DNA from 3 places in the Hyphomicrobium sp. 802 genome. Region 3 is predicted to be linked to each of the others. Evidence: riboswitches for the same ligand, from Rfam matches in the RefSeq annotation. Region 3 holds a riboswitch; each other region holds the start of a gene.
What was found. Region 3 has a riboswitch for cobalamin ahead of cobW (cobalamin biosynthesis protein CobW). Riboswitches for the same ligand answer to the same signal wherever they lie in the genome.

Region 1 (7,942 bases), 2.5 Mb from region 3:
GCCTGCGTCATGCGGACACGATCACTCACACGATCACTCCCATGGTTGCGGGCACGATCATGTTCATGACGAGCACTGCGGTCACGCCCATCTACCGGGTCCGGACGAGTTAAGAGGCAAGCTGTCGTGGAGCCGGGCGCTCGCCATTGCGTTCTCGATCGGCATGCGGCCGTGCACCGGAGCTTTGCTCGTTATCATCTTCGCTGCGACGCAGGGGATGATCTGGGCCGGCATTCTGGCGACATTCGCGATGGCGTTTGGAACAGCCTTAACCGTATCGGCATTGGCAGCGGTATCGGTCGGCTCGCGTAATCTTGCGATCATCCTGGCGGGCGCCGAAAGCCGATGGGGCGACTTCGTCGCGCGGAGCGCCAGCGTTGTCAGTTCGGCCGCAGTCTTCGTGCTCGGGACGGTTTTCTTTTTCGCGTCGTTCCACGACGTCCGCCCGTTCTGAAAGGCTACGAACTCACGCCGCGTCGGACTTCCGTACCTATGGAAATCCTCGATTATCGGCATAGAATGATCGATAATGAAGGAGCCGATGCTTGATTAATCCTGCTCGTATTTCGGCTGTTGCCATTGTCGGCTCAGCATTCTGCACGATCGCGGCGACGGACGCTGCCGCCGCGAAGATGCGCATCTGCCAAGAACAAGACCAGCATTACGAGGAGATCAAACCATCGGCCGGGCCACTGGAGATCAACGCAGCGCTGTCGGCCGCTGCCGATAAAGGGTGCTTGAAGCTTGCTCAGCGCCTTCTTGACGATGGCGCGTCACTGGGATCGCGCGACCGCCAAGGCGCGATGCCCCTGTCGCACGCGGCGAAGGCGGGACAAACCGACATACTGAATCTGTTCATTGCGCACGGCGCCATTATCGATGCGCGCAATCTCGATGGATCGACCGCGTTGTTCCTGGCGGCGGAACAAGACAACCAACCGGCCGTCGAATCCCTTGTTGCACATGGCGCAGACGTCAATCTCGCAGGCCGCAGCGGACTGACGCCGTTAGAAGCCGCCGCCTACATGGGAAATGAAAATATCGCGACGCTATTGCTCGCCAAGGGTGCCGATCCCAAGCGCACGGACGCGACAGGAAAGGGACCGATCTGCTACGCGGCCGCCCGCGGCTTCGCTAAAGTTGCGGGCATTCTGCTCGATCATTCCGTCGACGTGAACGCTCGCTACGGCAACGACCTGACCGCGTTGATGTGGGCAGCTGGACACGAAGACGGCGCGGGAACGAGCGATGTCGCGGACGTCCTGGCGTTGCTTATCGCGCGCGGCGCGCATCTCGACGACCGGGACAATCGCGGGCGGACGGCGCTTATGATCGCAGCTTCGCTTGGCCACGAGCGCGCCGTCGATGTACTCCTCGCACACGGTGCGAGCCGGACCTTGCGTGACAAGTCGGGAAAGACGGCAGCAGACCTCGCCTCAAACGACGAACTCAAAAAGAGGCTCGCGGCGAGTTGATGGAGGTGGGAGCGGCTACTGTCCGCCGCCGCCAATCACCGTCAAACTTGCAAGATACTGGGCGATTGGGTCGAGATCGGCCGGCTGGGCTGCATTCATGAGATCCGACATGCCGGGATTGTTCGCCCGGCTGTGATCGCGAAAATCCGTCATCGTTTTGAGGAGATAAGCGGCCTGCTGGCCGGCCAGCCGTGGCGTCGTGCTGTCACCCTGATACTGGTCGAGATGGCACGACGTACAGCCGATTGAGCCAATCACGGTGAGCGCGTGCTTGGTGACGTCTTTGGAAGGCGACGGCTGTTGAATACTCGGCCACTTGAGCCCAGAGAAATGCGCGGCCAGCGCTTTCATGTCGTCTTTGCTCAATCCCTCAGCGATTGCCGACATCTGATCGTTCTTGCGCGCACCTCTCTTGAAGTCGCGAAGCTGGATGTAGAGGTAGCCCTGGTTCTGCCCCCAGATGACAGGGGTCGTCTTTTGCTGCGGGACGCCGTTTTCGCCGTGACAGCCTGCGCAAAGCTGAATTTTGTCAGCGATGTCGTCGGCGAATGCCGAATGACTGCCGGTCGAGATTGCGGCAACGAGCAACCCCAATCCAATTACTGCCTGCCGCATATCGAAACTCCCGGTCTTCGACGACGATTAAAATAAAAGTCGGAAAAGGAGCACGCGCGCTCCTTTTCCGACGTCCACATAATCAGTTGAGCGTGAAGGCAATGATGTTATTGCCGCGCTTGAAGTCAATCTGCGTGTTTCCGCCGGCGCCGACGACAATGTATTCCTTGCCGTCGAGCGAATACGCCGCTGGCGGAGCGTTGACGCCTGCGCCGCACTGGAACGACCACAGGATCTTGCCGCTCTCGGCGTTGTAGGCGCGGAACCAGCCGTTGGCTTCTCCGGTGAAAACGAGATCACCCGCGGTTGCAAGCGCGCCGCCCATCATCGGCTCAGGCGTTTTGACCTGCCATTTGATTTTGCCGGTGTTGTAGTTGACCGCAGTGACGTTTCCGAACGAAGCCTCGGTCGGAATGACCTTAAAGGCGCCGCCAAGCCACAGCTTTCCATCGGGATAGGGGCTTGACTGAACCTGATAGGTCATCGGCTGGTGCAAGTTGACAGCATAGGTCAGAGCGAGTTTCGGGTTGACCGCCATAGGCGACCACTCAACGCCACCGTTTGCGCCAGGAAGCATGCGCGCGCCTCCCGGTGTCGGCAAGGTCCACATGTTCTCCTGCGCGACCATCGGCTCAGAGAAGCGGATCAGGCTGCAATCCTTGCGGTTGTGAACATAGACAAAACCGGTCTTGCCGCCATGGATGACGCCCGGAACGACCTTGCCGTCCTTGTCCTTGACGTCGACCAAGATCGGCGGACTGACAGCGTCGAAGTCCCAAACATCGTGCGGGATATACTGAAGGTGGCAGACGTATTTGCCGGTATCGAGATCGATCGATACGAGCGAGTCCGTGTAGAGATTGTCACCCGGACGCAGCGAACCGTCGAGGTCCGGCGACGGATTGCCGACCACGAAGAACAAGCGATTGAGTTTGAGATCAACCGCCGGATTTTGCCAAACGCCGCCACCCAACGTCTTGTAGGGATCGCCAGTCTTGGCGAACTGAGCTTTCTCGGCTTCGATGTCGCGGTGCAGATCCTTGCCCGTGGCATCCTTCGTGGCCCAGACGCCGACCGTGTTTTCCGGCACCGTGTCGAAATTCCAAACCTGCTTGCCGGTTTTGGCATCATAAGCGCGGACGAAACCGCGGATGCCGTATTCGCCACCGTTGGTGCCGATGATGATCTTGCCGTTAACGGCTGTCGGCGCCATCGTTTCGCTATAGCCGTCTTCGGGATCGGCGATTTCCGTTTCCCAAACGAGGCTGCCGGTCTTGGCGTCGAGCGCGACAAGCTTGGCATCAAGCGTCGCGAGGTAAACCTTGTCGTCGTAAACCGCGACACCGCGATTGTTCGGGCCGCAGCAATATGTCGTGATCGGCCCCATCTTGTGCTTGTAGTGCCAGTATTGCTCGCCGGTCTTGGCGTTCAGCGCGTAGACATGATCGAACGATGTCGTCACGTACATCACGTCGCCGACGATGATAGGCGTCGTCTCTAGCGACTCTTTTACGTCCATCTGAAAGATCCACGCCGGACGAAGCTTTGCAACGTTGCCGGTGTTGATCTGTTTGCCGAGGTAATACCGCGTCTGGTCGTAATTGCCGTTGGTGTGAAGAAACTGCTTGGTATCTTTCGCAGCGTTCGACAATTCTTCCTGCGTGACCGCTCGCGCAGGAGCTCCTTTGATCGCCTCTTTGGATTTGTGCTCGATTTCCTGAGCGCCGAGGGGAGCAAATGCGGAAAACGCAAGCGACGCTGCGAGCGCCGCCGCGGTCGCGCAGCTTTTTATACCGACCATGTTGTCCTCGCTTACTTGAAGTTCAAACCGGCCGCCAACACCGGAGGGGGGCGTCAGATCCGTTGTCTGACATTGGCATAGTGTACCCCCGATTTTTTCCCGGCAATAGGGTGAACACTTCTAAAGTATCAAATCCATTGCCGCTTTCCGCATTCCGAGACAACGTGGCGCGGAACTACAAAGGCAAAACGAGGACCAGCAAATACAAAATACAAAATGAAATGTATGCGAATTGTCTTTCCCTGCTGCAATATCGGCGCGTTCTAACTTCGTATGGATTTAAGCGCCCATCGCCGTCCGTTCGATGTCAGTTCGACGACGGAAAGCGGCGCAATATCAATATGCGCGTATGAATTCGCATTTGCCTTGATCGCGGCGACAATCGCCGCGCGCATGACCGCCGGATGCGTCACGGCCAAAATGCGTCCCTCACGCTCCGAAATCGTCTGCATCCAGACCGACGTCCGCGCGATGAGCGCTTCAACTGTTTCGCCGCCATGAGGCGCTACGCCCGGGTCGGAGAGCCAGCCTGCTAATGCGTCGGCGTCGGATTGAGCAATGCTACTCAGGGTGCGGCCTGCCCAGTCGCCAAGTTCGATGTCCCTCAGCGCCGGGTCAATCCGGGGGGAAAGTCCTAAGACAGCGGCAGTCTCCAGCGCCCGCCGGGCGGGACTGGAGAAGACGATGGCGGAATTGCGAAATTCGCCGGCCATTGCGGACGCGTCCCGCCGGCCAAAATCGTCGATGCCTTCGTCGAGCGGGAAGGCCGCGCGCCTTGCCGCCGGGGTCGAGGCGTTGGCAACAAAGGTCAGGCGCGGCGGCATCTTGGCTCAATGGCTTGCGTTGACAAATGCCCGGCCCGCCCTATGGTGAGACGTGCATCCTCACGGGTAGGAAGCCGGTGAAATTCCGGAACGGTCGCGCCACTGTAATCGTGGGTCGCTCCAAGCGTCCACCGAAAGTCAGACCCACCTCGTGATCAGAGCACACCTTGAAACGGGACGCGTAATCCCATGGAGGCTCTTTAAAATGGCTCATTCTTCTATCGTCGCACAATCTCTCGGCGCTCAAGGCGGCTTCGCTACGCCTGTTCCGGTTCGCCAGATTCTCCCCTGGGCGATCTTCGCCGGGTTGCTGTTCCTCCTCGCCATGTATTTCATCGGCGTCGAAGAAGGCGCCACGGCGATTTTCAACGGGATGTACGTGCACGAGTATGTGCATGACGCCCGTCACCTTCTCGGCTTCCCCTGCCACTAACCGCGGCGGAGAATTTCGGATATGGTATCTCTTCTTGTGCGCGGCATGATTGCCGGGCTTCTCGCTGGTATTCTGGCTTTTGGCTTTGCGAAGGTTTTCGGCGAGCCTCAGGTCGATCGGGCGATCGGCTTCGAAGAGCAAATGGCAAAAGCGAGCGGTGAGCCGGAAGAACCGGAAATCGTCAGCCGCGCGGTGCAGGCGAGCTTCGGCCTGTTCACCGGCGTCGCCGTCGTCGGTACCGCGATGGGCGGTCTTTTCGCTCTGGCCTTTGCGTTCTTCAACGGCCGACTTCTCGTCGGCATGTCACCGCGGACCACGGCGATCATCATAGCGGCGCTTGGCTTTCTGGCGATCTACTTCATTCCAAACATCAAGTATCCGGCCAACCCACCTGCGGTCGGGTCACCGGAAACGATCGGCTACAGAACGCAGCTCTACTTCGGAATGATCGTCTTCTCTCTCGCCGCGTTGGCGATCGCGATCAGCGCTGGACGGCAGTTCTTCGCTCAGGTCGGCGGCTGGAACGCCATCCTGATCGGAGGCGGTGTCTACATTGCCCTAACGGCGCTTGCGGGCTATTTCCTGCCGCCGATCAACGAAGTTCCAAATGATTTTCCTGCCGATCTGCTTTGGAAGTTCCGTGTGGTGTCGTTCGGCATTCAGGGCATCCTGTGGATGACGATTGGCATTATATTTGGAATGCTGGTCGACAGATCGAACGAGAAAATCGCTCATTGAACGGCGCACGCGCCGCTCAAAGCCAGCCAGATCGCATTGCGCTTGCTGCTGCGATCTGGCCTGCAATCGCCAAACATCCGAAAAGGCTGTCTGCTAGTGGCACGCCACTCGCCTTGCATAGGAATCTGCAAACTCGACGACACGACGGGCTTTTGCCTTGGCTGCGCGCGCACGGCCGCTGAAATCGGCGACTGGATGGCGATGAGCGAAGCTCGGCGCGACTCCGTCTGGGAGCAACTGCCGGAACGGCTCGCACAGCTCTCGGTGCGCGTTCGTGTGTTGCCGTGGGTTCGCGATGAGCTGATTAACTGGGTCCGCGACACCCTCGTCGCTCGGCAAGGCGCGTGGGTCGTCGGCGTGCCGGGCGCCGTCGCGGAGTTTCCCAGCGCCGATAACACACCGATTGATTTGCACGTCGAGGACGGCGTGATAACCGCACGGCGTGCGGATGCTGCGTTTCGTATCGCGATCAACGATAAGATTCGTGCTTTCGCGTTCACCGATGGCGGCCCGATTGTGCTCGGACTACCGAGAGGACGCGCCGCCATTCAATCTGGTTCGGCACTTCAAGCTGTTGGGCTGGATGCCGGCGCAATCGACGAGACGCATCGCGGCGACGAACTTTTCGATCTCGGAATTGGGCGCCGATATACCCGCTTCTGCGTTCGCACGCGGGACGAGACGCTGACATCGGCGCTATCGGATCATGATCGGCGGCATTGGTCGGACTTCATGCCGGTCATGCTCAATCAATTTGTCGCTTTGAGTCCGCATCGCATCGTTGAAAGCGCTGCGGCGCGCATCGAAATCTTTTCCAGAATTCCAGGCCCCGGCGAGTCGTCACCCAATGGCGCGCATACCCATTTCCTTGCCGAGTTCCTGAAGTCCGGCGACGAGATCGCTCCAAGTCTGGCGCCGCCCGACTATGTTGGCCCAGTCGCGATCTTTTATCCTAATAAAACCTAGGCAAAACGCACTATCGCGCTCGGAAAGTCGCTCTTGTCCCCAGTTCATGGCCGCAGCCGCCCGTTGCTGGGTTGAGAGCCTCGGCGCGCCGTAGTAGTGACGTTTTATTGATTAGCCTGAGGGCTTCGATAACTTGAGAGGGGACGGGATGCGCAGCATCAGCCTTGGACTCGCCTTCGCCACTGCGGCAGCTTTGATTTCGGCTCCAGCCTCGGCAGACGAGCGATTGCAATCTTCGTTCACTGCGCTCGTCGGCAAAGGTTACGAAGTCAAATCTGTGACGCTCATTCCTCTCGAGGTCGCCAAGAGGGTCACGGAAAAGGTCAAGACCGATAACGTCGTCGTCACGTTACAGAAGCAGGAAACGGTTGCCGTCTGCTACATCGCGTTCGCGAATTGGGCATTCATGAACAAGGCGTCGCTCGATTCCGCGACGCTGTGCGAAGTCCGTTCTTCGCCGACCGAAGAGAGCGCGGCACCGGCAGCCGCACCGAGCGAACCGGCGGCACCTGCCGAAGCGACGACGCCTCCGGCCGAGGCGACAACGCCTGCCGCTCCGAGCACAAACCCTTAATTTCTAGCTGCTCTCGGCGGGCGAAGAGGCTTTGGTCAATTTCGCTTTCAGCCGAGGCATCGCAAAGTCGAGAAATGCCCGAAGCTTCAGCGGCAGCAGTCCGTTGCTGCCGTAAACGAGGCTGACCGGGACCTGGGGTGGCTCGAACCGCTCCAGCACGACCTTGAGCTTTCCCTCTGCAAGCGGTGTTTCGATCTGGTAGGAAAGCAGGCGCGTCAACCCAAGTCCGGCGACCGCCATGTCGACGGCAGACTCCGCCGTGTTGACGACGAGGCGGGAGTGAATGGCGGCAACCTGGGGCACGCCATTGTTCCAGAAGGTCCACGAACGTGACGACATCAGGCCTTCGAAGGTGACGCAATCGTGCGATTCGAGATCATTCGGATCGGCAGGGGTCCCGCGTGCTTCAAGATAATCAGGGCTCGCGCAAACAACGCGGCGAATCAATCCAACGCGGCTCGCAATCAGGCTGCTATCGGGGAGTTCGCCGATACGAAGAGCGACATCGACGTGCTC
Region 2 (7,942 bases), 390 kb from region 3:
TCCCAAGGCGAACAGCGATGGCAGAGCGCTACCCCAGAAGAAGGCGCTTACTGCGATCATGAAGGCGGCCGTGTAGTTGTCCTCGATCGTTGAGACGAGATACATCGAAATGCCAGCGCCAAATAGCGATAGGAAGCAGACGGTAGCGCGGCGGCCGATGCGATCGGAGAGAATGGCGGACAGAACTTCGCCTGCGAACATGAAGATGAATGGCAACGAAGAGTAGATACCGGCTTGCTTCAAATCAAAGTGCCGGACTTTGATCAGATAACTCGGTAGCCAGCCATTGAGGCCCCAGAGATAGACGAGCGCCGAGGAGTTGAAGATGACGAGCATCCAAAAGCGCCAATCGTAGAAGAAGAGGCGAACCTGATCGAGATAGCTCGTCGTCTCTGCGATCTTTACAACCGGTGCTACGGGCGTGTCCGGTCTGTCGCGGACAAGCAGCAACACGAGCGGCAAGACGATAAGAAGGTTGAGGGCCGCGAGGACGTAGAATGATGTGCGCCAGCCATAGTTTGCCGCGAGATAGATCGTGATTGGAAAGCCGATGGCGGAACCTAGCGGGCTCCCCATCATCCATATCGAATTCGCACGCGCCTGCTCTCGCGCCGGAAACCAACGCTTGATGAGTGTGTTGATCAGAGCGAATTGGGGGCCTTCGGTAATGCCTAAGATGATGCGATAGACGAGCATCGAAGCGAAGCTTCCCGCGGAGCCCATCAAGAGCATCGAGACGCCCCAAAGCGCGCTACCCCAGGCCAGTCCACGCCGAGGACCGTAGAGGTCTCCCACGAAGCTGAGGAAGAGGCCGGAAAGTCCGTATGCGAATACGAAGGATGTCATCAGCAATCCGAGGAGCGCGGGATTGTAGCCAATGCCCATATCGTTCTGGAAGCTAACGTTGGTAAATAAGACCGCGATGCTAATCCGGTCGAAGAATGCCGAGATCACGGCAAGGAAGAGCACGAAGGAAATTGCCCACCGTATGCGTTGAGGCTTCGAAACGGAGGTAGATTCCGTGTTCCCCGTTGTCGACGCCATCCTCGATTTCCCTTCGTTAACCTGCCGAAAACTTCGCGTTCTCGCCGATTTGCCAGCGCAATATAGCTACATAATGTATGAAACTAATTAATCTTCAAGATTAAAATATATTCGCTCCGTGGTCGTTTTTCTTGCATGGGAGGTTTTTGAAGAGTTCGCTTATTTCTGCGGTTTTCAGGCCATAAGTCCTGCTAACCGACATGGTCAGGCGTCGCGAAAACAGCGTTTTGGCTTGATCGACGAACTTTTAATCAGTGGCTTCCGAATTTAATCTCGACCTAGAAGTGGTCAAAGCTCGCGTTTGACGCCGCTCCGCCCGAGTCGCTCCGCACCGCGAGTGCTGTAAACTTCGGTGACGTCTGTGGGCATGTTTCCGGCGGTCTGTAAGTTTTGAAGAAATCGATGGGACAACGAAGCGATAGTTGCCCTTTCCGTTTTGCCGACAGACCTTAGTAGCTATCACGACAGATAGTCGGGAGCTGTCCGCTTCTTCCTCTCCCGAAGATTTTAGGAAGTGCCACTCCGAGGATTCGGAGACCTCCGCTGCGGTGCCAGGAGCGCCGTCTGGCACGGTGGCTGTCTGCTCATCGGATGAACCAGGAGCTAATCCGGATGGCGCTGCCGTCGGGCGCACCCCGGATCAGTCGACAGAAAGTGGTTCGCCGACTAGGCCTCGGGGCATCCCTGTTATTCTGTGTTACGAGGTATAGGTATTACGATCGCCTATCGGTCAAAAATACCCGCGAATTTAGGGTCAAAGCCGCGACAGCAGATTGCTTAGCCAACCTATTTCCACCAATCTCCCTGATATTTTACTGTTTGCAGGGATTTCTCTGTCAGAGACGAGTTCGCGTCAGACCGTCCGCACCGCCAGTTTTGACTACCCTTGCGAACGACTGATGCTTGTGCCGCAGATTTCCCTCTTTAATCGATTGGGTATGGGCTGGGGCCGGTGGAAATTGCTTTCCGCTGCATCTGGAATCTTGAGATCACGTTTCCGCCGCGCCTCGAATTTGTCGAAGTCTGCTTTCGCGATTTGCAATGCCTATCCATTAGCGTGTTATGCGGTATGCGCCGTGATCGTGTAGCCAAATGGATCGCGGAACGCGAAATACCTTCCGAATGGGCCGTCCTTCGGCGAGAAGATGATGGGTGTTCCTGCTGCCTCTAATTCTTCGTGCAGCGCGTCGGCATCATCGCAGGCGAACCATAGCGCAATGCCCCAGCCCAATTTTCCTTGAGCGGCTTCCAGATCCATCAGCGGCTTTCGGACCGCAAACGGAACAGGCTTGCTGTTGAAGACGACCGCTTCGGGCGTCTCTTGCAACAGGGGCAGGCCCAACTTGTCGCCATAGAAGGCTCGGGCAGCTTGAAGGTCTTCGGTTTGGATGGCGATAAAATCGGGTCCAGTCAGTCTGCTCATCGTTGCCTCCTTGGCGTGCGGTGATAATATCAGTCACCTGATATAATATAAGGCGGCTGATATTGCAATGAACAAGGACATGACCCCGCTGCTGGGTTACCGGCTGAAGCTTGCTCAGCATGCGCTGCATCGCCGTTTGGAGGAGGCTTTAAAGCCCCTTGGGCTCAATCCTGCGCAATATGCGGTGCTCGCCCAATTGAATGCGAGGCCGGACCAGACCAACGCTGATCTTGCAGAGCGCGCATTCATAACGCCGCAATCGATGCAGGGCGTTTTGGCGAAGCTGGAAGGATGGAAGCTCGTGGAGCGCCGACAGGACGCTCATCATGGTCGCCGGCAGCTTGCGCGTTTAACGCCCAAAGGGCGTCTGAAGGCCGAGGCGGCAAATGCTGAGGTGATGCGGATTGAGGAGGTTCTTGAGGCTGCAGTCTCTCCAGATACCGTGACGGATGCCGTAGATCTGATGAACCGGCTTCACAATGCCATGTGCAAATAGGACTGTTGGAGGTATGGCGCTTCAGGGCTTATCCACTATTGCTGCTGATAACTTTGGCGTTTGCTGTAGCTCATCATTTAGCGCATCATCTTAGATTGACATCATGACCGTCACCGACATTGCGACGCGTACCTACAATCACAATTTTCGGCTCGATTCGATCATCCGCAGTTTGCTCGATACCGATTTCTACAAATTGCTGATGCTGCAAATGATCCGCAAGGTCCACCCGGACGTGCGGGTGACTTTCTCGCTCATAAACCGCTCGAAGGATGTGCGTCTTGCCGACATCATCGATGAGGGCGAGTTGCGTGCTCAGCTCGATCATGCGCGTGCTCTACGTTTTACCAAGAAGGAGCTGATCTGGCTCGCCGGTAACAGCTTTTACGGCGAAACGCAGATGTTCGGTGCCGACTTTATCGCATGGCTCGCCGATTTTCAGTTGCCGGATTATGAGCTTCGCAAAGTCGATGGTCAGTATGAACTCGATTTCGCGGGGCCTTGGACCCATACGACCATGTGGGAAATTCCGGCGTTGGCGATCGTCAACGAACTCAGGTCGCGCGCCGCGATGCGCGCCAAGGGTCGCTTTGCGCTCGACGTGCTCTACGCGCGCGCCAAGGCGAAGCTCTGGCAGAAGGTGGAGCGGCTGCGCGCTCTGCCGGACGTTGTCGTTTCCGACTTCGGCACGCGGCGTCGGCACGGATTTCTATGGCAACGTTGGTGCGTCGAAGCACTGAAAGAAGGGCTGGACGGACACTTTATCGGAACGTCGAATGTGCTGCTCGCAATGGACGCCGATTTAGAAGCTATCGGCACCAACGCTCACGAATTGCCGATGGTGGAAGCCGCTCTTGCCGATAGTGACGAGGATTTGGCGAAGGCGCCCTATCGTGTCTTGGAGCAATGGCGGCAGGAATACCGCGGAAATCTGCTGATCGCGTTGCCCGATACTTTCGGGACCAAAGCCTTTCTGGCGCGCGCGCCCGATTGGCTTGCAGGATGGACTGGCTTTCGCCCGGACAGCGCGCCTCCGATCGAGGGTGGAGAACAGATTATCGCTTGGTGGAAGGCGCACGGTGTCGATCCGCGCGGAAAACTACTAATCTTCTCCGACGGTATGGATATCGACAGTATCGAAGACACGTATCGTCATTTTCACGGGCGGGTGCGAACCAGCTTTGGCTGGGGCACCAATCTCACCAATGATTTTCGCGGCTGCGATCCGGACGGCGCTCCTGGTCTTGATGCGATCTCGCTTGTCTGCAAGGTCACGCGCGTCAATGGCAAACCGGCGGTCAAGCTGTCTGACAATTCCGCGAAAGCCACAGGGGAGTCTGCGGAAATGAAACGCTACGAGCGTGTCTTTGGAGTGGAGGGTCGTGCCCGTCATGCGGTGCGCGTGTGACGTCTGACGTTGCGGTTAAGGGGAAGCGTTCGCGTGCGGAGGAACGCACGTCATGGCATATCGGAGCGGCCCCGTTGAGCGGGAGTGTTAATTAGGCATCGTCGCTTGCGACCTTTAAGTCCGGGCCGAGCTAAGCCCAATTGACAGCCCGGCGAACTTATTTCTTTAATGTTGGCGTGACGGTTGGCCCTCGGCGAAAGCTGAGTGGTCATGAAAAGGGAACGCGGTGCGGCGCTTCTTGCGCCAATGCCGAGACTGCCCTCGCAACTGTAAGCGGCGAGTCGGCTCCGACTAAAAGCCACTGAAGATCTCGCAATAGAGATATTCGGGAAGGCCGGAGAAGACGCCTGAGCCGCAAGTCAGGAGACCTGCCGGCACAAGCTGCCCATCTCCCGTGCGCAGGGCGCGGTAGAGCGGAAACCCGTAGCGGCGGCTGTATGTCAACCGGTGGGCAACCACTTCGGTCGTGCAGGTCGTTATGCTGAGCGGATAAGAACTTTCAAGTGTGCAGATATTCATGGGACGCAGCTTTCAAGAGCCGCGTCGCAGCGTCTGCGCGCTCGTATCCCGCACATCTGCAGATCGAATTGGAAACTCACCCCGATTCAGCGCCTCGGGGGTCTCATGCTGCGCGTGTCAAGACGGCGAAAAATGCGGATAGCATTAGCCTTTGCAACAGTTGGAATTTCAGCTCAGGAAGCGAGCGCGCAAGTTCCAGCTTCGCCGAATACCAAGTTGCCGGCGGTCAACGTCATGGCAGACGACGACAGCGATGCGCCGTCCAAAAAGGTCAAGGCGCCGGCAGCGGCCCAACAGATTTCAACGCCGGCCGCTTCGAATTCCAGCGATTCTTCGGCGACCGTCGATTCCTCTGACATCGCGGTGTCTCCAACGGGTACGCCCGAGTCCGTCGATCAGATCGGAAGTTCTGTCACCGTTATCACCGCAAAAGAAATCGCGGCTCAACAGCGCCGCACGCTGCCTGACGTTTTGAAGATGGTTCCCGGCCTCAACATTGTGCAGACCGGCGGTCCTGGCGGTCAGACGTCGGTATTCATGCGCGGAACGAACTCCAATCACACGAAGATTCTGATCGACGGCATCGACGTCAGCGATCCGACCACACCCAATCGTACGTTCGATCTGGGCCAGATGCTCGCCATGGATATCGAACGCGTCGAAGTTTTGCGTGGTCCGCAGAGTGGTCTTTACGGCGCCGATGCGCTCGGTGGCGTGATCCTGATTTACACGAAGAGGGGCTATGGTCCGCCGAAGGCGACTGCCATGGTCGAGGGTGGCTCATTTGGAACGTTCAATCAGGCTGCGAGCATCAGCGGCGGCACGAACAAGTACAACTACTACTTCAATGTCTCGCATTTTCGCGCCGACGACATCCCCGTGACACCCGAGAATTTACTTCTTCCGGGAGAGCAGCGTCATTCGAACCGATACGATAACCGGACCTACTCATCGAAAGTCGGTGTCGATATCACCAAGGATGTGACGGTCAATCTCGTCGCCCGATACACCGACGGCACGCTGCATTACACGGGTGACGCTTACGATCCGTTCACAAACACATCTTATCCGGCGCCATATCAATCGGGTTCCGACGTCGATGATTTTTACTCGCGCAGCGAAGTAGTCTGGCGCACGTTCAGCAATCTGACGAACTATTTCGGCATCAATTATTCCAACTCTCAGACCGATAATATCGACCACGTCAACCTCACTGGCAACAGCTACTATCAAGGCGACCGGGTTAAGTACGATTGGCGCAATGTTTGGAACCTCGCGCCGGGCTATACGCTGGTTACAGGCGCCGAACATCAGATCGAGCAATTTGATGGCCGCCAGATCAATGAGGTCTTTTCCGGTGGCGGTTCTTTCTATGAGGGCCAGCACACATTCGCAGAGGAGTGGAACAACGGTGTCTATACGGAGCTTCAGGCTGAGGTCATTCGCAATCTCTTCGTCGCGGCGAACGTGCGCTACGATGATAACGAGAACTTCGGCGGTCATACGACTTGGCGCGTTGCGCCCGCGTATGTAATCGAGAGCACGGGAACCAAGATCAAAGGCAGCATTGGCACGGGCTTCAAAGCCCCAAGCCTCAGCCAGCGGTTTCAGGATTATCCCGCTTACTTTTTCTATGGAAACCCTGATCTCAAACCGGAGGAAAATACCGGTTACGATGTCGGCTTCGAGCAAGCAATTTTCGGTGGCCGTGCACAGTTTGGCGCCACCTACTTCCGGAACGATATTACCGATCTGATCGAGAGCACTTACGATCCAACGACCTTCGTTTCAACGTATGCCAATGTCGGTAAGGCGAAAACGGATGGCGTCGAAGCGTTTATTTCAGCGGATTTGACGAAGGATCTTCGTATCCGTGCGGATTATACCTACACGCAGGCAACCAACGAAGATACGGGCGGATGGCTTCTGCGCCGCCCGCACAACAAGGCGAGCGTCACTCTCGGGTGGACGCCGACGGAGAAGCTGCTCCTGACGGGTGCGGTGCTCTACTACGGTGACTCGCTCGACATCAATCGCGCGACATTCGAGAACGAGTTCTTGCCGAGCTTCACGGTGGTCAACGTCGCGGCCGACTACAAGCTGACCGACAATATGAGCATCTACGGCCGCATCGATAACCTTTTCGACGAGCACTACGAGATTCCTGACGGCTTCCTGGCGACCGGCATCGGCGCCTATGGCGGCATCAGGTTTACGAACTAAGGGCTTCTCTGGCGGGCGACGGCTATGGTATTTACGGATAGCCTCCCGTCCCGGCGCTTTCGTCCGCCAGGGAACGATTTCAGAAGGACATGACAATGAAATTTGGTTCCCGATTTGACGATCAAACGTTTTCCTCCTCGCTTGCCATGAGTGCCATTTGGGTGGCCCTCATCGCAGCTTTGAGCGTTGGCGGCAGCTTCGTGTTCGCCTGCGCAGCGCCGCTCGCCGCTATTGCAGCGCTGGCGGCGACACGAATGGATGCTCGCACGGGATTGGCGCTCGTCGTCACGGCGTGGCTCACCAACCAGATCGTCGGTTATGCGTTCCTGAGCTATCCGCACACGTTCGAGTCGTATGCCTGGGGCGCGGCGATCGGCGTCGCAACGATCGCTGCATTCGCTGCTGCTCGGCTTGCAACTGGGATGACCCGCGCTTGGCCGGTGCTTCTGACCGTCTCGTTCTTGCTGGCTTTCGCGGCCTATGAGCTGGCGCTCTACGTCGCAGGCATCCCGCTTGGAAGTTCGGATGATGCCTTCTCGGTCGCAACCGTCGCCAGAGTGTTTGAAGTCAACGCCGTTTCGTTTGCTGGGTTGTTGATTCTGTCCGTCATCGCGAGCCGTTTCGCTCGCCCGTTGGTTTCTGCGCAGGAAGCTCCGCGCACGGCGTGAACCATCTCGACTTCTGTTGACCGCGGGACGACGATGCCGTCATCCCGCGGTCAGCTTATAGGGCGAATTCGCCGGCGTGGCCGGTAACGGGGCTCACGCGCGGCGAAGTGCAGGAGTGTCAGAGGCCCCGGGGTCTCCGCATTCTTGTCACGTCAAGGGGT
Region 3 (7,942 bases):
TGACGACGCTTTCTTTAAAGGCTTCTGGCAGAGCATCGAACGCCGAACGGTAAGCATCAAGCGGCCACCCGATTGCCTTCGCTGGATCGAGTTGCGCCACGAGATCGCGACTGTCCGACGGGCGACAGGCGACGTCATAACCCGCGTCTTCGAGATGCGATGCGATCCTGCACGCGCTCTCAAGGCCATCAAGTCCAACCGCGTGCGCGATCTGATCCGGCCGCCCCGGATACGTCGAGAGCAACAGACCGATGCGAAGATCATGGCGCGGGGCTGAACGAAGCCTCGCCCAACGCGCGGCAAGCTCGGCAACATGCGAAACGCTTGGCTTATAAGGCACATGGCGCAGCAACGACACGCCGAGTTCGGTTCCCAGCGTGTCCGCTTCCTTGAACGATACGACGCCCGCAAACAACCGTCCGTCGAGTTCCGGCAAAACGACGTGCATCGCAAGGTCCGCGGCACTGACGCCGCGCTGCGACTTCTCCCAAAGCGTAAATTTCGAATTGGCGAGCGCGACCTGCAGGACCGAACAATCCGCAACGTCGAGCGGCGAGGCATCCGCGCCGTCGCGTGAGGCAAACGCTGTCGCATTGACGATGACGCTCGGCCGGAGACGTTGCAGCTCATCCTGAAGCCAAGCCGCGGTATCCGCTGCCTTCAGGCTCGGAACGTAGAGCGCCGCCACCGCCAAGCCGCGATCTTCAAGTGCATCTACCAAAGCATCGACTGGCGCAACATCGCCCGCAAGCAAATGTGAGCGATAGAAAACAACGGCAGCCGCCCCGAGCGCAGCAACGGATTGCGCGCTTTCCCGATAGACGCCGAAATTCGGAATCTCTCGCGGCTGTGCAATTTTTCCACGCGCGTCACGTTTGCCGAGCATCGCCAGCAAAGCCATGCGCGTATTCTCGATGCCGCCCACGTCGAGCAGAGCCTCAAGCCGCGCCAGCTCATCCGAACCAAGCGTCGACAACGCCGAGAGTCGAATGTCCGGCCGCCCGTCGCCCGGCACGATAGCAAGTGCAATTCCCAGTTCGCGGCAGCGCCGCCCGAGTTGCTCGCCGCCATACCGCCAATAGTCGAGGCCGCCCAGCAGGCGCACGAGCACGGCCTTCGAGCCTTTCAGCGTCGCGTCGGAAAATAGATCAACCGACATCGGGTGGCGCAAAGCATTGAGGTTCGAAATCCGCACACTCGGCTGCGTGCTCTCAGCGCCGCGAAATGCAGCCGCCGCCATCGCAAGGTCGGAATCGGAAAACGACAGAAAAACGATATCGGCGGGCGCGAGTCCGAGATCTTGAGGCGCGGCAGCCTCGTCCAGATCCCGGCTCTCGCGAACGACGATATGCATCAGGCAGCGCCCGTCAGGGTCCGAGTGATGCCGTCGCGATCAAGCCCCTTCTGACCGATGACGACCAGCCGGCCCACCCGCGCCTCGCCCGATTGCCATGCACGTTCGTAACGCGTGTCGATCCGCTCGCCGACCCCTTGCAAAAGGAGCCGCATTGGCTTCCCGCCAATGGCCGCGAAGCCCTTTACACGCAGCACGTCATGATCGTTGGCGATCGCTTTTGCGCGCTGCGCAAGATCGTCGGGCGACGATAGCTCCGGCACTTCGACGATGAACGTCTCGAAATCGTCGTGATCGTGTTCCGGTTCGGCATCGTGATGCGAAGGTCGAGCGGCGAGATCATCTTCCGCAGCTGCCGAAATGCCGAGCAGCACATCTGTCGGAACGACCCCATTTTGCGTTGCCACGATCTTGATTGCCCGCGGCACCATGCTGCGAATGTCTTGCGCGATCAAAGCCGCGTCTTCCGGCGAAAGATGATCGCACTTGTTGAGCACGACGAGGTCGGCGCAGAGCAGCTGATCCTCGTAAACCTCTTCCAGCGGATTTTCATGATCGACGGACGGATCTGCTTCGCGCTGCGCCGCGACCTTCACCGGATCGTCGGCGAAGCGACCGGCGCGCACGGCCGGGGCATCAACGACCGTCACCACGCCATCAACCGTCACACGATTGCGGATATCCGGCCACTCGAAAGCTTTAACCAGCGGCTTCGGCAGCGCGAGGCCCGACGTCTCGATAATGATGTGCTCCGGCGCGGGCTCGCGCGCCAAAAGCGCTTCAAGCGTCGGAATGAAATCGTCAGCGACGGTGCAACACAGGCAGCCGTTTGTCAGCTCGATGATGTTTTCTTGCGGGCAGTTCTCAATGCCGCATGACCGGAGGATCGTCCCGTCCACGCCGACATCGCCGAATTCGTTGACGATCAGCGCCAAGCGGCGGCCTTGCGCGTTCTCAACGGCATGGCGAACGAGTGTCGTTTTGCCCGCTCCCAAAAAGCCGGTGACGATCGTGACGGGAACCTTGCGCGTGCTCATTGCCCCGCCTCCACAGACATTGAATTTTCGGAAGACCGGCCAGACGCGCGGCATGTTCTGAAGTGCATCTTAACCTTTCTCGCCCCACCGGCGATAAGTTGGAAATCTCGTTGACGGCAGGTCTCCTGGCTCGCGGGTCTTGGCATTGGGCGACCTTCCCGGGCTGTTGCCCAGTGGCGTTCTCGCCTATGCTCACCGCGCACAGTTGCGGGGGCAGCTGCGGAGTAAATACCGCATTCCCTTTTGAACCCTCTTGCGAGGGACCGTCGTCCCAATCGATAAGTGAGCCCACATCTTACGTCAATCGCAATAGCGGCCTCTGCGGCACGACCGAAAGTTTATAATGACGACTTTGCACCTCCCGCAGCTGACCCTCATCCTCGGGGGCGCCCGTTCCGGTAAAAGCGCCTATGCGGAAGGCCTTTTGACAGGCATTCCCGGGCCTTGGGCTTATGTCGCCACGGCGGAAGCGTTCGACGACGAAATGTACAGCCGCATCAAGCACCACAAGAGCCGCCGTGGCGCGGGCTGGGTCGATCACGAATCGCCCCTCGAAATTGCCGACGTGCTGGCCAACCGTGTTGCAGAGCTTCCCTCGCTGGTCGATTGCCTTACGCTCTGGACCTCCAATCTGATGCACGCCAACCGCCCCGTTCCGGAGGCAAGCGACGCGTTGCTGGCCGCCGTCGCAAAACGCGTCGCGCCCTGTGTGATGGTCTCGAATGAGGTCGGCCTCGGCATCGTGCCGGACAACGCGCTCGCCCGCGCCTTCCGCGACGAAGCCGGCCGGCTCAATCAGAAGATCGCAGCAGCCGCCGACAAGGTCATTTTTGTCGCCGCCGGACTGCCGCTGACGTTGAAAGGCTGAGCCGTGAGCAACAATCCCACCACGGTCGATGATGCCGAGCGTCACAAAGCCAAGATGGCAAAGCGCAAAGCCGTGCAAGATGCCGAGGTCGCCTCGAAACAGATCGAAAAAGGCGTGCTGCTCGTCCACACCGGCCCCGGCAAAGGCAAATCGACGGCCGCATTCGGCCTCGTGCTGCGCGCGCTTGGACACGGCTGGCGCGTCGGCGTCGTCCAGTTCATCAAAGGCGCGTGGAAGACCGGCGAACGCGACGCGCTTGAACGCTTCGGCGATCAGATCTCCTGGCACACGATGGGCGAAGGCTTCACCTGGGAAACACAAGACAAGGCCCGCGACATTGCCGCCGCCACACGCGCCTGGGCGAAGGCCAAAGAATTGATGGCCGATCCATCCATTCGTCTGCTCATTCTCGACGAACTCAACATCGCGCTGCGTTATGACTATCTGCTGCTCGATGACGTGCTCGAAACGCTCCGCACGCGGCGGCCCGATCTTCATGTCGTCGTCACCGGCCGCAACGCCAAACCGGAATTGATCGCGCTCGCGGATGGCGTGACGGAAATGGGTGCCGTGAAGCACCATTTCGCCGCCGGCATCAAAGCTCAGGAAGGCATCGAATTCTGATGCCTGCGCGCGCGTTGATGTTCTCAGGTACCGGCTCCGACGTTGGCAAATCGCTGATCGTCGCCGGGCTTTGCCGTTTGTTCTCCAACCGCGGGGTTCGCGTCGTTCCGTTCAAGCCCCAGAACATGTCGAACAATGCCGCGGTCACGGCCGACGGCGGCGAAATCGGCCGCGCCCAGGCATTGCAAGCGCGAGCCGCGCGCGTTGCGCCATCCGTGCACATGAATCCGGTGCTGCTGAAGCCCGAGACCGAAACCGGCGCGCAGATCGTCGTGCAAGGCAAAATGCGCGGCTCGGCGAAAGCGCGCGATTTTCAATCGAAAAAGAAAGAGCTTCTGCCTGCCGTTCTCGACAGCTTCGCGCGCCTCAAAGCGAACGCCGATCTCGTTCTCGTCGAAGGCGCAGGCAGCGCATCCGAGATCAACCTGCGTGCGAACGACATCGCCAATCTCGGCTTCGCACGCGCCGCCGACGTTCCGGTCGTACTGATCGGCGACATCGACCGCGGCGGTGTCATCGCCAGCGTCGTCGGTACACGCCACGTCCTCGATCTCGACGACGCGGCCATGATCCGCGGCTTCATCATCAACAAGATGCGCGGCGACCCGACGCTATTCGCCGATGGCATGACGGCAATTGCAAATCTGTCCGGATGGACGCCGCTCGGCCTCGTGCCGTTCTTCCCCGACGCTCGCAAGCTTCCCGCTGAAGACGCGCTCGGATTGCGCGACCTCATGAAAACATCGAGGTCCGGTGGTGAAACGAAACTGAGCATCGCTGTGCCGTTGCTGCCGCGCATCTCGAATTTCGACGACCTCGATCCGCTACGCAACGAACCTGGCGTCATCGTCGAACTGATCGAACCCGGTCAGCCGATTCCGGCACACGCCGATCTCGTTCTACTGCCGGGCTCGAAGACAACCATTGATGACCTAACAGCCTTGCGCGCCGCAGGCTGGGACATCGACATCAAAGCGCATGTTCGCCGCGGCGGCCGTGTGCTCGGGCTGTGTGGTGGCTATCAGATGCTTGGGAAACGCATCGCCGATCCGAATGGCATCGAAGGCCCGCCGCGCGCCGTCGATGGCCTCGGCCTTCTCGATATCGAAACCGAGTTCGGCACCGAGAAAACGCTAGAGCGCGTTTCCGGCACGCTTACGGGTTCCATAGCGCCGTTTGAAGGCTATGAAATGCACGTCGGCAAGACGACTGGGCCAGACACCGCGCGCCCCATGGTAACCTTCCCCGACGGCCACCGCGACGGCGCCACCTCGCCAGACGGCCGCGTCTCGGGATGCTACATTCACGGCCTATTTACGTCGGACGCTGCACGCCAGACCTTTCTGGCCTCTTTGGGCATGGAAGCATCTGCGCTCAGCTACGATACCGAAATCGACGCCATCCTCGATCGCTTTGCCGAGCACCTCGCCCAACACATCGCAATCGAAGAACTCCTCAGCCTGGCAAGATGATTGCGATGAGCAGCAGGCTGCCGACCATGACGCCCCATGCCGTCGTCGTCAGCCGCAGCGCAGCGCGAATATCTTCTGCTGTCGCATCGCGCTTGCCGTCGCCCATGTAGGCATCTTCAACGCGCGTCTCGCCGTAGACCTTCGGACCGTTGAGCTTCAGCCCGAGTGCGCCCGCGAGCGCGCTCTCCGGCCAGCCCGCGTTCGGCGAACGATGCTTCGATGCATCGCGCGCCACAGCTTCGAGCGTTCCCGCCACCGACGCACCCGGCGTGAAGATGCTCGCCAGCGCCAGCAGCAGGGCTGTCAATCGCGAAGCAGGCAGATTGACGAAATCATCTAGACGCGCTGACGCCCAACCGAACGCCTCATGCCGCGGCGTCCGATGCCCGATCATGCTGTCAGCCGTGTTGATGGCCTTATAAACGACAAGGCCTGGCAGCCCCAAGATCGCAAACCAGAACACCGGCGCCACGATGCCATCCGAGGCATTTTCAGCAAGGCTTTCAATAGCTGCACGCGCCACGCCGTGCGCATCGAGCGTTTTCGGATTGCGCCCGACGATACGACCGACCGCCTGCCGCGCCTCGTCCAGACCATATTGATCAAGCGCCCGCGCCACATCTTCGACGTGCGTGTAAAGGCTCCGGCTCGCAATCAGCATCGACGCCAAGAGCGCAATGAAAAACGCCCCGAAGGCAACGTGATCGAAAAACTGCTCCAACGCCCAGGCGATGACACCGGTAATGACGATAAGAATGCCGAGCGCCAGCACGCCCTTGTTGCGCCTGACTTGCGAGCTGTCGGTTTCCCGATTGAGCTTTTTATCGAGAAAGGAAATGAATCGCCCTAGCCACGATACGGGATGCCCAATACGCTGATAAAGCCAGTCCGGATATCCGAACGTGGCCTCAAGCGCGAGAGCGCCGACAAGGACGAAGAGCGTTTGTGCGGCTGTCACGGGCGGCTATGCGGGCAGGACGTACAGAGCACGGCACGTCATCATGACTGCCCCGGCATGACATCGAGCGCCGCAACGATAGCATCGGCCTGCTCCGAGACATCGCGAACAGTCGCGTAGCGCAGCGCTTCACCGACCATCACAAGCACCGGACCGTCCGGATGCGCCGCATGAAGCTCAGCCGCGATCGTCGCGAGGGTCGCTATAAAAACCTGCTCGTCCGGTCGCGTCGCATTCGCAACCGCAATCGTCGGCGTATTGGGATCGAGGCCGTGCACCAGCGCTACGTCGGTCAGTTCCGCAAGCGTTCGCTTGGGCATGTAGATGACCGTCGTCGCCGCGCTGTCGGCAACCGCGCTCCAATCGATATCTTCCGGCAGATGTCCGCGACGATCATGCGCCGTGATGAACTGCAGCCGCCGCGCGTGATCGCGGTTCGTCAGCGAAACTTTGAGGCTGGCGGCCGCACCCTGCGCCGACGTCACCCCCGGCACGATGCTGATCGGAATGCCCGCGCTGCGGCAGGCCTCGATCTCCTCGCCCGCGCGCCCGAAAATCAGCGGATCGCCCGATTTGAGGCGGACCACCTTGAGGCCCTCGCGAGCCAGCGAAACCATCGTCGCGTTGATGTCCGGCTGCTTGCAGGATGTGCGATAGCCGCGCTTGCCGACGTCGATCATCCGCGCGCCGGGCCGCACGAATTCGAGGATCGGCTTGGCCACAAGGTCGTCGAACAGCACGGCATCGGCCGATTGCAGCGCCTTCAGCGCCTTCAACGTCAAAAGCTCCGGATCGCCCGGACCGGCACCAACCAATGTAACGGTTCCCATCGGCACGCCGGATGCCTTTGGCTCGTCAGCCTGCACGCCCGCCCGCTCCGCTATCGATCCGGCTTCAAAATAGCGGGTCTCGAACGGCGTGCGCGGCTGCCAACCATAACGTTGCAGCTCCGGATCGAGATGCTCTTCCTCCGGCCAGCCGAGCAGAAGATAGCCGACGAGCTTCCAGTCGGCGGGTGCATCGAGCGCCTTTGAAACCTCCGCCGGATCGATGATCGACACCCAGCCCAGCCCAAGCCCCGCCTCGCGTGCCGCAAGCCACAGCACCGTCACCATGCACGCACACGAATGATCGAGCGTCTCGGGCATTGTCTGCCGGCCGAGACCGTGGCCTTGCAAAGCGCTCCTGTCGCAAAACACCGCGAGATGCACCGGCGCAGCATCGAAGCCGGAGAGCTTGAGCCGGTTATAAAGATCCGCCTGATCCCCGGCGTAGGCTTCAGCCGACCGGTCCCGTGCCACTTGGAAATTCTTGATGATGGTTGTGCGCGTTTCGGCCGAACGCACGTTGACGATGCGCCACGGTTGGCTGTTACCGACCGACGGCGCCAGATCCGCAAGGCGCAGAAGGCGGTCGATCAGCTCGTCAGGAACCGGGTCCGGCCGGAAACGGCGGACATCGCGGCGCCAGCGGACGAGTTGCTCGAGCGAGGCTCGGCCATCCTGCTGCTGATTGTGGTCGCTGGTCTTGCGGTCGGTCATGGCGAATAAATGCGTTCGGTCGGAAATGCCGTTGCGGCAATCCCGACCTATAGCACCATTCGACGCCCGCCGCGCAAGCGCTCGGCTT

Region 1: linked by a shared signal. The riboswitch ahead of HYP802_RS0119270 (CbtB-domain containing protein) and the one ahead of cobW (cobalamin biosynthesis protein CobW) in region 3 are both predicted to bind cobalamin.
Region 2: linked by a shared signal. The riboswitch ahead of HYP802_RS0104580 (TonB-dependent receptor) and the one ahead of cobW (cobalamin biosynthesis protein CobW) in region 3 are both predicted to bind cobalamin.

What each region holds. Positions count from the first base shown of each region.
Region 1 is NZ_JAFM01000001.1:3,773,353-3,781,294, forward strand. It holds gene HYP802_RS22610 (nickel/cobalt transporter) at 1-454, shown strand, start outside; gene HYP802_RS23055 (ankyrin repeat domain-containing protein) at 546-1,475, shown strand; gene HYP802_RS0119255 (c-type cytochrome) at 1,491-2,090, opposite strand; gene HYP802_RS0119260 (PQQ-dependent dehydrogenase, methanol/ethanol family) at 2,173-3,891, opposite strand; gene HYP802_RS0119265 (histidine phosphatase family protein) at 4,155-4,715, opposite strand; cobalamin riboswitch at 4,742-4,882, shown strand; gene HYP802_RS0119270 (CbtB-domain containing protein) at 4,921-5,148, shown strand; gene HYP802_RS0119275 (CbtA family protein) at 5,170-5,886, shown strand; gene HYP802_RS0119280 (DUF1289 domain-containing protein) at 5,983-6,852, shown strand; gene HYP802_RS0119285 (hypothetical protein) at 7,001-7,426, shown strand; gene HYP802_RS0119290 (LysR family transcriptional regulator) at 7,430-7,942, opposite strand, start outside.
Region 2 is NZ_JAFM01000001.1:906,585-914,526, forward strand. It holds gene HYP802_RS0104555 (MFS transporter) at 1-969, opposite strand, end outside; gene HYP802_RS0104560 (VOC family protein) at 2,105-2,467, opposite strand; gene HYP802_RS0104565 (MarR family transcriptional regulator) at 2,535-2,963, shown strand; gene pncB (nicotinate phosphoribosyltransferase) at 3,067-4,371, shown strand; cobalamin riboswitch at 4,535-4,762, shown strand; gene HYP802_RS0104580 (TonB-dependent receptor) at 5,023-7,113, shown strand; gene HYP802_RS0104585 (hypothetical protein) at 7,209-7,781, shown strand; gene HYP802_RS0104590 (hypothetical protein) at 7,934-7,942, opposite strand, start outside.
Region 3 is NZ_JAFM01000001.1:1,297,726-1,305,667, reverse strand. It holds gene cobN (cobaltochelatase subunit CobN) at 1-1,354, opposite strand, end outside; gene cobW (cobalamin biosynthesis protein CobW) at 1,354-2,391, opposite strand; cobalamin riboswitch at 2,489-2,674, opposite strand; gene cobU (bifunctional adenosylcobinamide kinase/adenosylcobinamide-phosphate guanylyltransferase) at 2,735-3,259, shown strand; gene cobO (cob(I)yrinic acid a,c-diamide adenosyltransferase) at 3,263-3,883, shown strand; gene HYP802_RS0106480 (cobyric acid synthase) at 3,883-5,355, shown strand; gene cbiB (adenosylcobinamide-phosphate synthase CbiB) at 5,339-6,313, opposite strand; gene cobA (uroporphyrinogen-III C-methyltransferase) at 6,355-7,854, opposite strand.